DNA from 3 places in the Pantoea sp. YU22 genome. Region 1 is predicted to be linked to each of the others. Evidence: predicted binding sites of a transcription regulator. Region 1 holds the regulator's gene; each other region holds the start of a gene.
What was found. Region 1 encodes Fur, which represses iron uptake genes when iron is present. Its sites were predicted from a motif close to ATAATAATGAGAACNACTATCAA; they were not measured.

Region 1 (3,242 bases):
ATGCGCTGGAAAATATCACCCATTCGCTCTGTACGCTGGAGTTCCAGGATAACCGCCGTCTGTATGACTGGGTGCTGGACAACATCTCTATTCCGGTGCATCCGCGCCAGTATGAGTTCTCCCGCCTTAACCTCGAATATGCGGTGATGTCGAAACGTAAGCTGACGCAGCTGGTCAGCGAGAACGTGGTAGAAGGCTGGGACGATCCGCGCATGCTGACCGTGTCTGGTCTGCGCCGTCGCGGCTACACTGCCGCTTCGATCCGTGAGTTCTGCCGCCGTATTGGCGTAACCAAACAGGACAACGTGGTGGAGATGGCGTCGCTGGAGTCCTGCATTCGCGACGATTTGAACGAAAACGCGCCGCGCGCTATGGCGGTGCTCGATCCGCTGAAAGTGGTGATTGAAAACCTGCCGGCTGGGCATAATGAAATCATCACTATGCCGAACCATCCGAACAAGCCCGAAATGGGCACTCGCGATGTGCCTTTTGGCCGTGAGGTCTGGATCGACCGCGCTGACTTCCGCGAAGAAGCCAACAAGCAGTACAAGCGCCTGGTGCTGGGCAAAGAAGTTCGCCTGCGCAATGCTTATGTGATCCGCGCCGAACGCGTTGCTAAAGATGAAGAAGGCAATATCACCTGCATCTACTGCACCTGCGACGTCGATACCTTAAGCAAAGATCCGGCTGATGGCCGCAAGGTGAAAGGAGTAATCCACTGGGTCTCTGCGGATCACGCGCTGCCAGCGGAATTCCGACTCTACGATCGCCTGTTCAGCGTGCCGAATCCAGGCGCGGAAGAGGATTTCCTGACGACCATCAATCCGAACTCTTTAGAGATCCGTCAGGGATTCGTCGAGCCGGGCCTGCAGAATGCCAGCCCGGAAGCGCCTTATCAGTTTGAGCGCGAAGGCTATTTCTGCGCCGACAGCCGCTACTCACGTCCAAACCAGCTGGTGTTTAACCGCACCGTGGGTCTGCGTGATACCTGGGCGAAAATCGGCGATTAGATTTTTAAATCAACGTCATCATAAAATCATTAAAGGGCGAGCAATCGCCCTTTTTTATGACTGCAATCTGCACTTAGACGTTTTTTTGTGCTGTTGTAAATAATCAACTCTTGTCAGGCCGCGCTGGGAGTTATCTGAGTTAACAAAAATTAATCAGTTTCCAGCTGTGAATTTCGTTTTTTCAGGTAGGCTATTCGCTCTTAAAAGAGGCTATGCGGGCAATAAGAAGGAAAAATGATGACGGCTCTTGGTCAGGAAGCAAAACACAGCGTGGTGGTTTTACATCAGTTAATCGAACGTATATTTAACCAGCCTTCAGGTGGGGATGACACTTTCCATCTGCTGCTGTCGCATTTCCATCCCGATTTCCGCATGGTGACGCCGCAGGGCAGGCTGCTCGATCTGAACCAGACCGAAGAGCTGTTCCGCCAGCTGCAGGGACGACGAGAAGGAATGCGCATCGCGACCAGCGAGCACGCCGTCATCTCTCAGCAAAAAGATGAAATCACCATTCAGTACCGTGAACTGCAAATGATGAACGGCAGCGATCAGACGCGCATCTCGCTGGCGATTCTGGACTGCAGCACGTCCGTTCCCCGCTGGCGCTACCTGCACGAAACGCTGGTTGCCTGACGCCCATAAAAAAGCCGGTAGACATACCGGCTTTTAGAATGACTGCATAGCACATTTTTACTGGTCGTGGAGCGTTTCGTCTTCGCGGCAATCGCCCAGCGCACAGTGACCGTAGAGATAAAGACTGTGGTTAGTCAGCTTGATGCCGTGGCGAGTTGCGATATCCCGCTGGCGCGCTTCGATCGACTCATCGCTGAACTCGATCACTTTGCCACAGTCGAGGCAGATCAGATGATCGTGATGCTGCTGCTGGGTCAGTTCGAAAACCGATTTCCCGCCTTCAAAGTTGTGACGCGTCACAATGCCCGCATCGTCAAACTGGTTAAGTACACGATAAACGGTAGCCAGACCAATCTCTTCGCCCATATCGATCAGGCGTTTATAAAGATCTTCCGCGCTGACGTGATGGCACTGAGGTTCCTGAAGCACTTCCAGAATTTTAAGTCTGGGCAGCGTGACTTTCAGGCCAGCCTTCTTTAATGCGGTGTTGTTGTCAGTCATGCGGATATTGTCCTGTTACTTTGCTGGTTACTTGAGGCGCCTTGCCTTGAATGTCGTTCGGTGTCTGTTCTCATTTGCGTCTCATTATAGAGGTGAAGTATTGAAATGAAAACCGAGGGAAACGCCTGAGATCAACACGGGCTGTAAGAAGATACGTAACGGCACCGGGCGGAGAAATACAGGAGGTTCGTTATCATTTCGCTAACTTCATGACCTCGCGGGAGAAATAAGCAGATAACCGATGTGGGTATTGTACAGAATCGGAGATAAAAGTTAAAAAGCTGTAGCTATTATTTCTATAGGAAAAAACATTAACTCAATGTGAGCCAGCGCCCACATTGAGTATGTGGGTAATCAGGCTTCGATGATCGCCTGCAGCTGCAGTTCGTCATAGATCTGTTTAACCCAGGCGTCGACACGCTGGCTGGTGAGTTCCGGCTGACGATCTTCATCAATGGCCAGACCGAGGAAGTGTTTGTCGTCCGCCAGACCTTTAGAGGCTTCAAAGTGATAACCTTCGGTCGGCCAGTGACCCACGATCACCGCGCCGTTCGGCTCGATGATATCGCGAATGGTGCCCATCGCGTCGCAGAAATATTCTGCGTAGTCTTCCTGATCGCCGCAGCCGAAAAGCGCTACCAGCTTGCCGTTAAAATCGATCTCTTCCAGCGTCGGGAAGAAATCATCCCAGTCGCACTGCGCTTCGCCGTAGTACCAGGTTGGAATGCCCAGCAGCAGAATGTCGAACGCTTCCAGATCTTCTTTAGTACTCTTGGCAATGTCATGCACTTCCGCAACGTCTTTGCCCAGTTGTTTCTGGATCATTTTTGCAATGTTTTCGGTGTTGCCGGTATCGCTGCCAAAGAAGATGCCTACGATTGCCATGGGGTAAATAACCTCTTAAATCCTGATAATGAGATGCATGCGCAGAGCGCACAATTAAGCGAATGATAGCAGAGCGAGCAAACGGGCGGAACTTGAAAAGCCGCGCGATTTGCTTCTGCGTGCGCTTTGCGCGATTCAGTCCAGTTTGAGTTGCGCCAGCAGCATTTGTTCAATCAGTTCGCTGCGGCTGATGTTGCGCTGCTCAGCCAGCGT
Region 2 (3,242 bases), on a different contig from region 1:
CGGCATTGAAATCTCAGGCGCGGTGTCGAAGCCGCCTCATTAAACCGCTTCGCACACGTCTACCCACTGCGCATGCGTCAGTTCGGCCATGCGCTGTGGCGTAATACGCACGGCGCTATGGATGGCGCCGGCTGCGGGCAACACTTCCTCGAAGTGGCGCAGCGACTCATCGCAGTAAACCTTCAGCGGATTCTCCAGCCCGAACGGGCAGACGCCGCCGACCGGATGGCCGGTCCAGTTCACGACCTCATCGACGCTCAGCATGCGCGCTTTCGCGCCCAGCGTCGCTTTTAGCTTGCGGTTATCGAGCCGCGCATCGCCGCGCGTGACAATCAGCACCACTTCATCTTTGACTTTCAGCGACAGGGTTTTCGCTATCTGTCCCGGCGTAACGCCGTGAACGCGCGCAGCCATCTCAACGGTGGCAGTGCTTTGCGCCATCTCGATAATTTCAATCTCAGGTGCGTGTTCGGCGAAAAACTGCCGTACCGACTCCAGGCTCATCTTTTTCTCCATGCAGGTCGAAGGCGTAAAAACTGCCACAAGGCGGAAAAAGTGTAAACGAGAGAAAGAGAGAAATTGCGTCGGGATGCGTATTTATACGCTGAGCGTGCAGTTGCCGCAGCGTTCGACGTCCGGGATGCGGTAGCGCTGACAGCAGCTGCGTCTCACCATCTCGCCGCTGCGCGGCAGCATGGTGCGGTAGAGCGGGTTATCGCTGCCGTCCTGCAGGCGGCTGGTGAAAAAAAGCGTCTGCTCAAGCTGCAAAATGGTTGCCTCATCCAGCAGCGTTTTCAGTTCACCGAGGAACCAGTAGAAGGAGAAACCCATATTGTTCCAGATCAGCCGGGTATTAATGCCGCCGTGCTGGGCGATAGCATTTACCACCGGGATGAGATGCTGCTGGATCAGGCGATCGATACGCTGCGGCGCATTAAGGTAGCGCGCCTCTTCATCTTCATGCGTTGCAATCCAGAAGGCGCAGGGGTGGCCATTCTCGTGGAACTGGACGTGAATATGCTGTGGCGAGCAGTCAAGGGCGCGCGATTCCGCCAGCAGCGCCAGCATCAGCGGCGGTAACAGCAGGCCGAAATACCACTGCGCCCAGAGTGACTGAACCGGCTTCGCCTCCTGAACGGCGTCGGGATGCTGGCGATAAAGGTAATCGCTGTAGCGCTGCGCCAGCGTGGGGAAATGGTCAGGGCGAGCCCAGTCGGCCAGCGTCAGGGCGTCGGAAGGGGCGGCTTCATCAAGGTGAATGCTGTCCAGCATATAGCTGTGCTGCTCATGCATCAGATCGCGCAGGGCGCGCGCCAGCGTGCGATCGCGCTGCATAAAGACTGGCTGAGCGTGCTGAAAGCGTTGAGAGTGCTGCCTGATGATCGCCATGCTGAGTAACGCGTCCTGGAAGCAGAGAAGAAAGAATGATAATCGTTCTTAGTCCTATTCACAAGATGGCTGTTTTGATTGCGCGTCAGGAAAAAGCAGGGCGGGTGAAGGGGAAAACCGGCACGGCGGAAAGCGCAGGATAAGCGGCGAGGCTCAGCGACTACCGGGCATCGCCGCTAAGATTGAGCGAAGATTAAAGCGCTTCGCCGCTGACAGTCAGCGTTTTAGGCAACTCTTCCCAGGCGAGAATCGTATTGCGGCCCTGATTTTTAGCGACGTAAAGCGCGCGGTCAGCATTCGCGACCGCCTGATCGAATTCATCGTCAAATATCGGCGCGATACCGGCGCTGACGGTGACATGCGTGGAGACCTTTTCGTTGAAGCGATGAGGGATCTCCAGATCCAGCACGTACTGACGGATTCGCTCCGCCAGCTTCATGGCGATAGACGCGTTAACGTTGGTCATCAACACCAGAAACTCTTCACCACCGTAACGCACCACCACATCGCGTGAACGGACGGCGTCGCGGATCGCCACCGATACGCGCGCCAGCGCCTGATCGCCCATGGCGTGGCCGTAATTGTCGTTGTACGCCTTGAAGTGGTCGATATCCAGCAGCAGGACGAAGTGGCTGCCCGCGTGGTTTTCCAGAATATTGTCCAGCCGGTTTTTCAGGCCGCGCCGGTTATAGAGGCCGGTGAGCGGGTCCAGCATGCTGAGATCGCTGAAGGTCTCTTTCTCTTCGTAAAGCTGGCGCATCAGGCGGCGGGTAAAATGGTCGACGCGACGGCGCATCAGATGTTGCAGAGAAAAGCCGATCAGCGGCAGGGAGATCGTCAGCAGCAGCATCGCCAGATGTTCGCCATTATCCAGCAGCAGCACCGTTATCACCGGCGGGCAGATATGCAGACAAAATGCCAGCAGGTAATCACTCAGGGCGATGGCGCTGATAAAAAAAACGCTGAGCAGGCTGATAATCAGAAAATTGCCGTCAAAAAAGAATACCTGATGGTATTTCAGGTAAATATGCCAGGCCCAAAGCGCGCCAAGCAGCAAAGCGACAGGATTTAATAAAGGTAATTTTAGTTTTGGCCTGATTAAACAACAAATTAATGTCGTTGCGCTAAAAAGAGCGACAGTAATAACCGGAAAAGGCCATTCCCCTGTCGGGCTGCCGGTAAAAGGGATCAGGCAAAAAAGCGATACGGCGACATTTAAAAACAGGAAAAGCATCAGCGACAGCCGATATTTACTGTGTTTCAACTCATCGTAAGATTGTAATTTCATTATTAATACTCGAAACGGCCCTGAAATATCAAAGCGCATTCCGGCGAGAATAAATTCTTTTGCCGGAAAATGAGCAAATTTGCTGTGTTATGAAAAGTGTTATCGGCCGCAATCTAGCATTTTCCAACTGGTCTGTCATCTTCGGCCAGAGGGCGAAAAAAACAGGCTGCAAGATAAGAATTATTACATTATGATAATGGTAATTATTATCATCTGAGGTCAGCGCGATGTTAATGGCAGTGTTCGCCGCCTGCGGCTTGTGGGGAGTTAGCTGGATGATGGGGAAGAGACTCGACAGCGCCTGGGGCGTGCTGTTGCCCTGCGCGGCGATGCCATGCTTTGCTCTCTGGGAGCCGAGCTTTAGCCAGTGGCGTATTGTGATGATCGTGGCGCTGCTGCTGACGGTGGTTATGCTGTTTCATAGTCGGCTGCGTCACTATCTGCTGCTGCCTTCGTGCCTGGCGTTAGCGGGCGGACTCGCGGCTGTCGCAGTGAATTTTCATGGGGTTTGAAAAGGAGAGGCAAAACAGGGAGGTGAAGCAGGGAAGGACAACTCTGGTGCGAA
Region 3 (3,242 bases), on a different contig from region 1:
GAATTCATCAGGGTCTCAGACATGGTCGCTCCGGTTCGCAGTCGGGTGAGCGGGGCGAATATCGCGCCAGTTCGCATTGAGCCAGTTCAGACATTCCGCCTGCGGCCGGGGGCCGAATACGCTGCGCCAGCCGGCGGGCAGCGCGCGGAAAGCAGGCCAGAGGCTGTATTGCTGATAAGCGTTTATCAGCACGAGACAATCCTGCTGCGGATCGTCAAAGGGATTAGGTTGCATATCGGTCTCCTGCCCGCACCAGCCGGGCTAGCCAGGCGATTTAAAGAAGATGTTGCCACATTGCTTTCAGTCCGTTGAGCAGGCCGCCGCGCCAGCAGAGCGCGTCGTGGCCGCCGTCGACCGGGTGGAAAATGACCTGATGTCCCGCTGCGGAGAGGTCTTGTTTAAGCTGTTGGTTTGCTTTGAAGATCAGATGCTCGCGACGTCCGGCTTCCAGATAGAAGCGCGACGGCGAAAGACGGTAGTCGCCCTGCTGCAGCTGCTGGATCAGCCTGCCGTTGGCCTGGCCGCGCTCCGGCCACCAGAACGAGCCGGAAAGGCTGATGGCGCCGCCGAAATGGTGCGGCCAGTTAAGCGCCGCCCAGACGGAGGAGAGCCCGCCAAAACTCTGCCCGCTCACCAGCGTCTCGGCGGCGCTGGCGCGATGTGGCGCCCAACCCTGCAGCTGCGGCAGCAGCTCTTCCTGCAGGGCCAGCCAGAAATCGGGATTGCATGTCAGTTCGCGGCTGCGATGTTCGCGATCGATGATATCGACCATGACATAGACCGCCGGCGGCAGTTCGCCCGCGTCGGTAAGCTGTTGTAATGGCCAGGCGATCGGCATGCTGTTGGCCCAGAACTGACCGTCCAGCAGCAGCGCCAGCGGACGCGCGCTCGGCTGTGCGTCGCCGGTCGCGTAAACCCACACCGAACGACGATTGCCGAGGCGCGCGCTCTGCCAGATATGGTGCTGCAGCGGCAGCACCGGCGCGCAGCCGCTGTCGACCGCCTGCCAGACACGCTGATCGGGTGCCTCAGGGAGATGCAGCGGCGACACGCGCATGCCGCGTCCGCCCGCCCAGCCGCGCAGCGGGTTTAGCGGATCGTTCTGCGCGGTGGGAAATTTTTTGCTCCACCAGGCGCGCAGGGTCTGCATATCTGGTTCGCCCGCAAATGAGGCGGGATCGCTGTCGGGCATCAGGCAGTAGCTGCCGCGCCAGCTGGCAGGCAGCTGCGTGCGCCAGAACCAGACGTCGGTGCCTGCAATGCGGCTGAGCGAGCGGGGCGCGGCGCGCTGATGATGGTCAGTGACGCCGGTTATATTGATCCAGACACGGCGGATGGGAGAGGTGGCTTCGCTCCCCTGCGGATCGCGCCAGAAAAAGGTCACGCCGCATTCGCCGTTACCGACCAGCTCAATTAAGGGAAGCCCCTGCTGCTTTAAGGTATGCCACCAGGATTCACTGCCGGTTTCGTTGGTTAACCATGTCATAAATAGAGTATTTACTGGGCCAGATGCGCGCAAAGTTTCACAGATGTTATGAAGAATACTATTGATAATTATTTGCATTTGCAATAGGGTGTTTCCCGCTCCGATATCAGGAGCGCGCGCGTTCCGCCAGCCTCATCAGCCTGTGTTGTCAGACGGATGTTCCGCGATGGAAAGCTTGGGTGCGGCTGGAATGCTTGCTTGCAAGGAAAGACTCTTTCACCGGCGCGCCCGCAGGAGACGAACAGGTTTCCGCTGGCAATCCAGGAACATAAAAATGCTTAAATTATCCCGTTTGTCCTTAGCCATTTTGATTGAACTCGGCCTGACTGCCACCAGCGTACAGGCTGCAGACAGCAGCAGCACTTCTGCCTCCAGCAGCGGCGACACGCTGGTGGTCAGCGCGGCGCAGCAGAACCTGCAGGCACCGGGCGTTTCGACTATCACCGCCGACGAGATTAAAAAGCGCCCGCCTGCGCGCGACGTGTCGGAAATTATTCGCACCATGCCGGGCGTCAACCTGACCGGCAACTCCACCAGCGGCCAGCGCGGCAACAACCGCCAGATCGATATTCGCGGCATGGGGCCGGAAAATACCCTGATTCTGGTAGACGGCATGCCGATCTCCAGCCGCAACTCGGTGCGGCTGGGCTGGCGCGGCGAACGTGACACGCGCGGCGATACCAACTGGGTGCCGCCGGAGATGATCGAACGCATCGACGTCATCCGCGGCCCGGCGGCGGTGCGTTACGGTAACGGCGCGGCGGGCGGCGTGGTGAATATCATCACCAAAAAAAATGAGGACCAGCAGTGGCATGGTTCCTGGAACGCTTACTACAACGTGCCTGAGCATAAAGAAGAGGGCGCAACGCGGCGCACTAACTTCAGTCTGGAAGGGCCGCTGGGCGATGATGTCAGCTTCCGTCTCTACGGCAATCTGGCGAAAACCCAGGCGGACGCTTACAACATCAACGAAGGACATGCAGCGGAACGTACCGGAACCTATGCCGGAAGCTACCCGGCAGGCCGCGAAGGGGTGATCAATAAAGACATTAACGCCATGCTGCGCTGGGCGTTTGCGCCGATGCAGGCGCTGGAGTTTCAGGCGGGCTACAGCCGCCAGGGCAATCTCTACTCCGGCGACACCCAGAACACCAATACCAGCGATCTGGTGAAGAGCCTCTATGGCAAAGAGACCAACCGGCTCTACCGCCAGAACTTTGCGGTGAAATGGACCGGCGCCTGGGATAACGGCATCAGCACCAACAGCTACGCGCGCTATGAAAACACGCGCAACTCACGCATTAACGAAGGGCTGGCCGGCGGCACCGAAGGCATCTTCTCTAACAGCGGCTTCAATACGATTGAGCTGAACGATGTGCTGCTGCATAGCGAAATCAGCGTGCCGTTCGAACTGCTGGTGAATCAGACCGCCACCCTCGGCGTCGAGTGGAACCAGCAGCGTATGAAAGATCCCTCATCTACCACCCAGGCCGCCTCTGACGGCGCGGTGCCGGGCATCTCCAGCAGCGGGCGCAGCCCCTATTCGCAGGCGGAGATCTTCTCGATGTTCGCCGAAGACAATCTGGAGCTGACCGACAGCACCATGCTGACGCCCAGCCTGCGCTTCGATCACCACTCTATCGTCGGCGATAACTGGAGCCCGTCGCTTAACCTGTCCCAGGGCCTGGGAGATGACTTTACGCTGAAGATGGGCATCGGCCGCGCCTATAAAGCGCCGAGTCTCTACCAGACCAAC

Region 2: a site for Fur is predicted at 1,425-1,447, ahead of fhuF (siderophore-iron reductase FhuF). Genes of this name have one in related genera too.
Region 3: a site for Fur is predicted at 1,542-1,564, ahead of fes (enterochelin esterase). Genes of this name have one in related genera too.

What each region holds. Positions count from the first base shown of each region.
Region 1 covers NZ_RYDU01000001.1:9,854-13,095, forward strand. Annotated here, with positions in the region: gene glnS (glutamine--tRNA ligase) at 1-1,010, shown strand, start outside; gene EKL29_RS00065 (hypothetical protein) at 1,248-1,643, shown strand; gene fur (ferric iron uptake transcriptional regulator) at 1,701-2,144, opposite strand; gene fldA (flavodoxin FldA) at 2,499-3,029, opposite strand; gene ybfE (LexA regulated protein) at 3,165-3,242, opposite strand, start outside.
Region 2 covers NZ_RYDU01000002.1:187,095-190,336, reverse strand. Annotated here, with positions in the region: gene EKL29_RS05315 (MFS transporter) at 1-43, shown strand, start outside; gene EKL29_RS05310 (YbaK/EbsC family protein) at 40-504, opposite strand; gene fhuF (siderophore-iron reductase FhuF) at 598-1,389, opposite strand; gene EKL29_RS05300 (diguanylate cyclase) at 1,583-2,677, opposite strand; gene EKL29_RS05295 (DUF1435 domain-containing protein) at 2,905-3,189, shown strand; tRNA gene EKL29_RS05290 (tRNA-Leu) at 3,234-3,242, opposite strand, start outside.
Region 3 covers NZ_RYDU01000002.1:296,159-299,400, reverse strand. Annotated here, with positions in the region: gene EKL29_RS05845 (enterobactin synthase subunit F) at 1-23, opposite strand, end outside; gene EKL29_RS05840 (MbtH family protein) at 16-234, opposite strand; gene fes (enterochelin esterase) at 275-1,486, opposite strand; gene EKL29_RS05830 (TonB-dependent siderophore receptor) at 1,761-3,242, shown strand, end outside.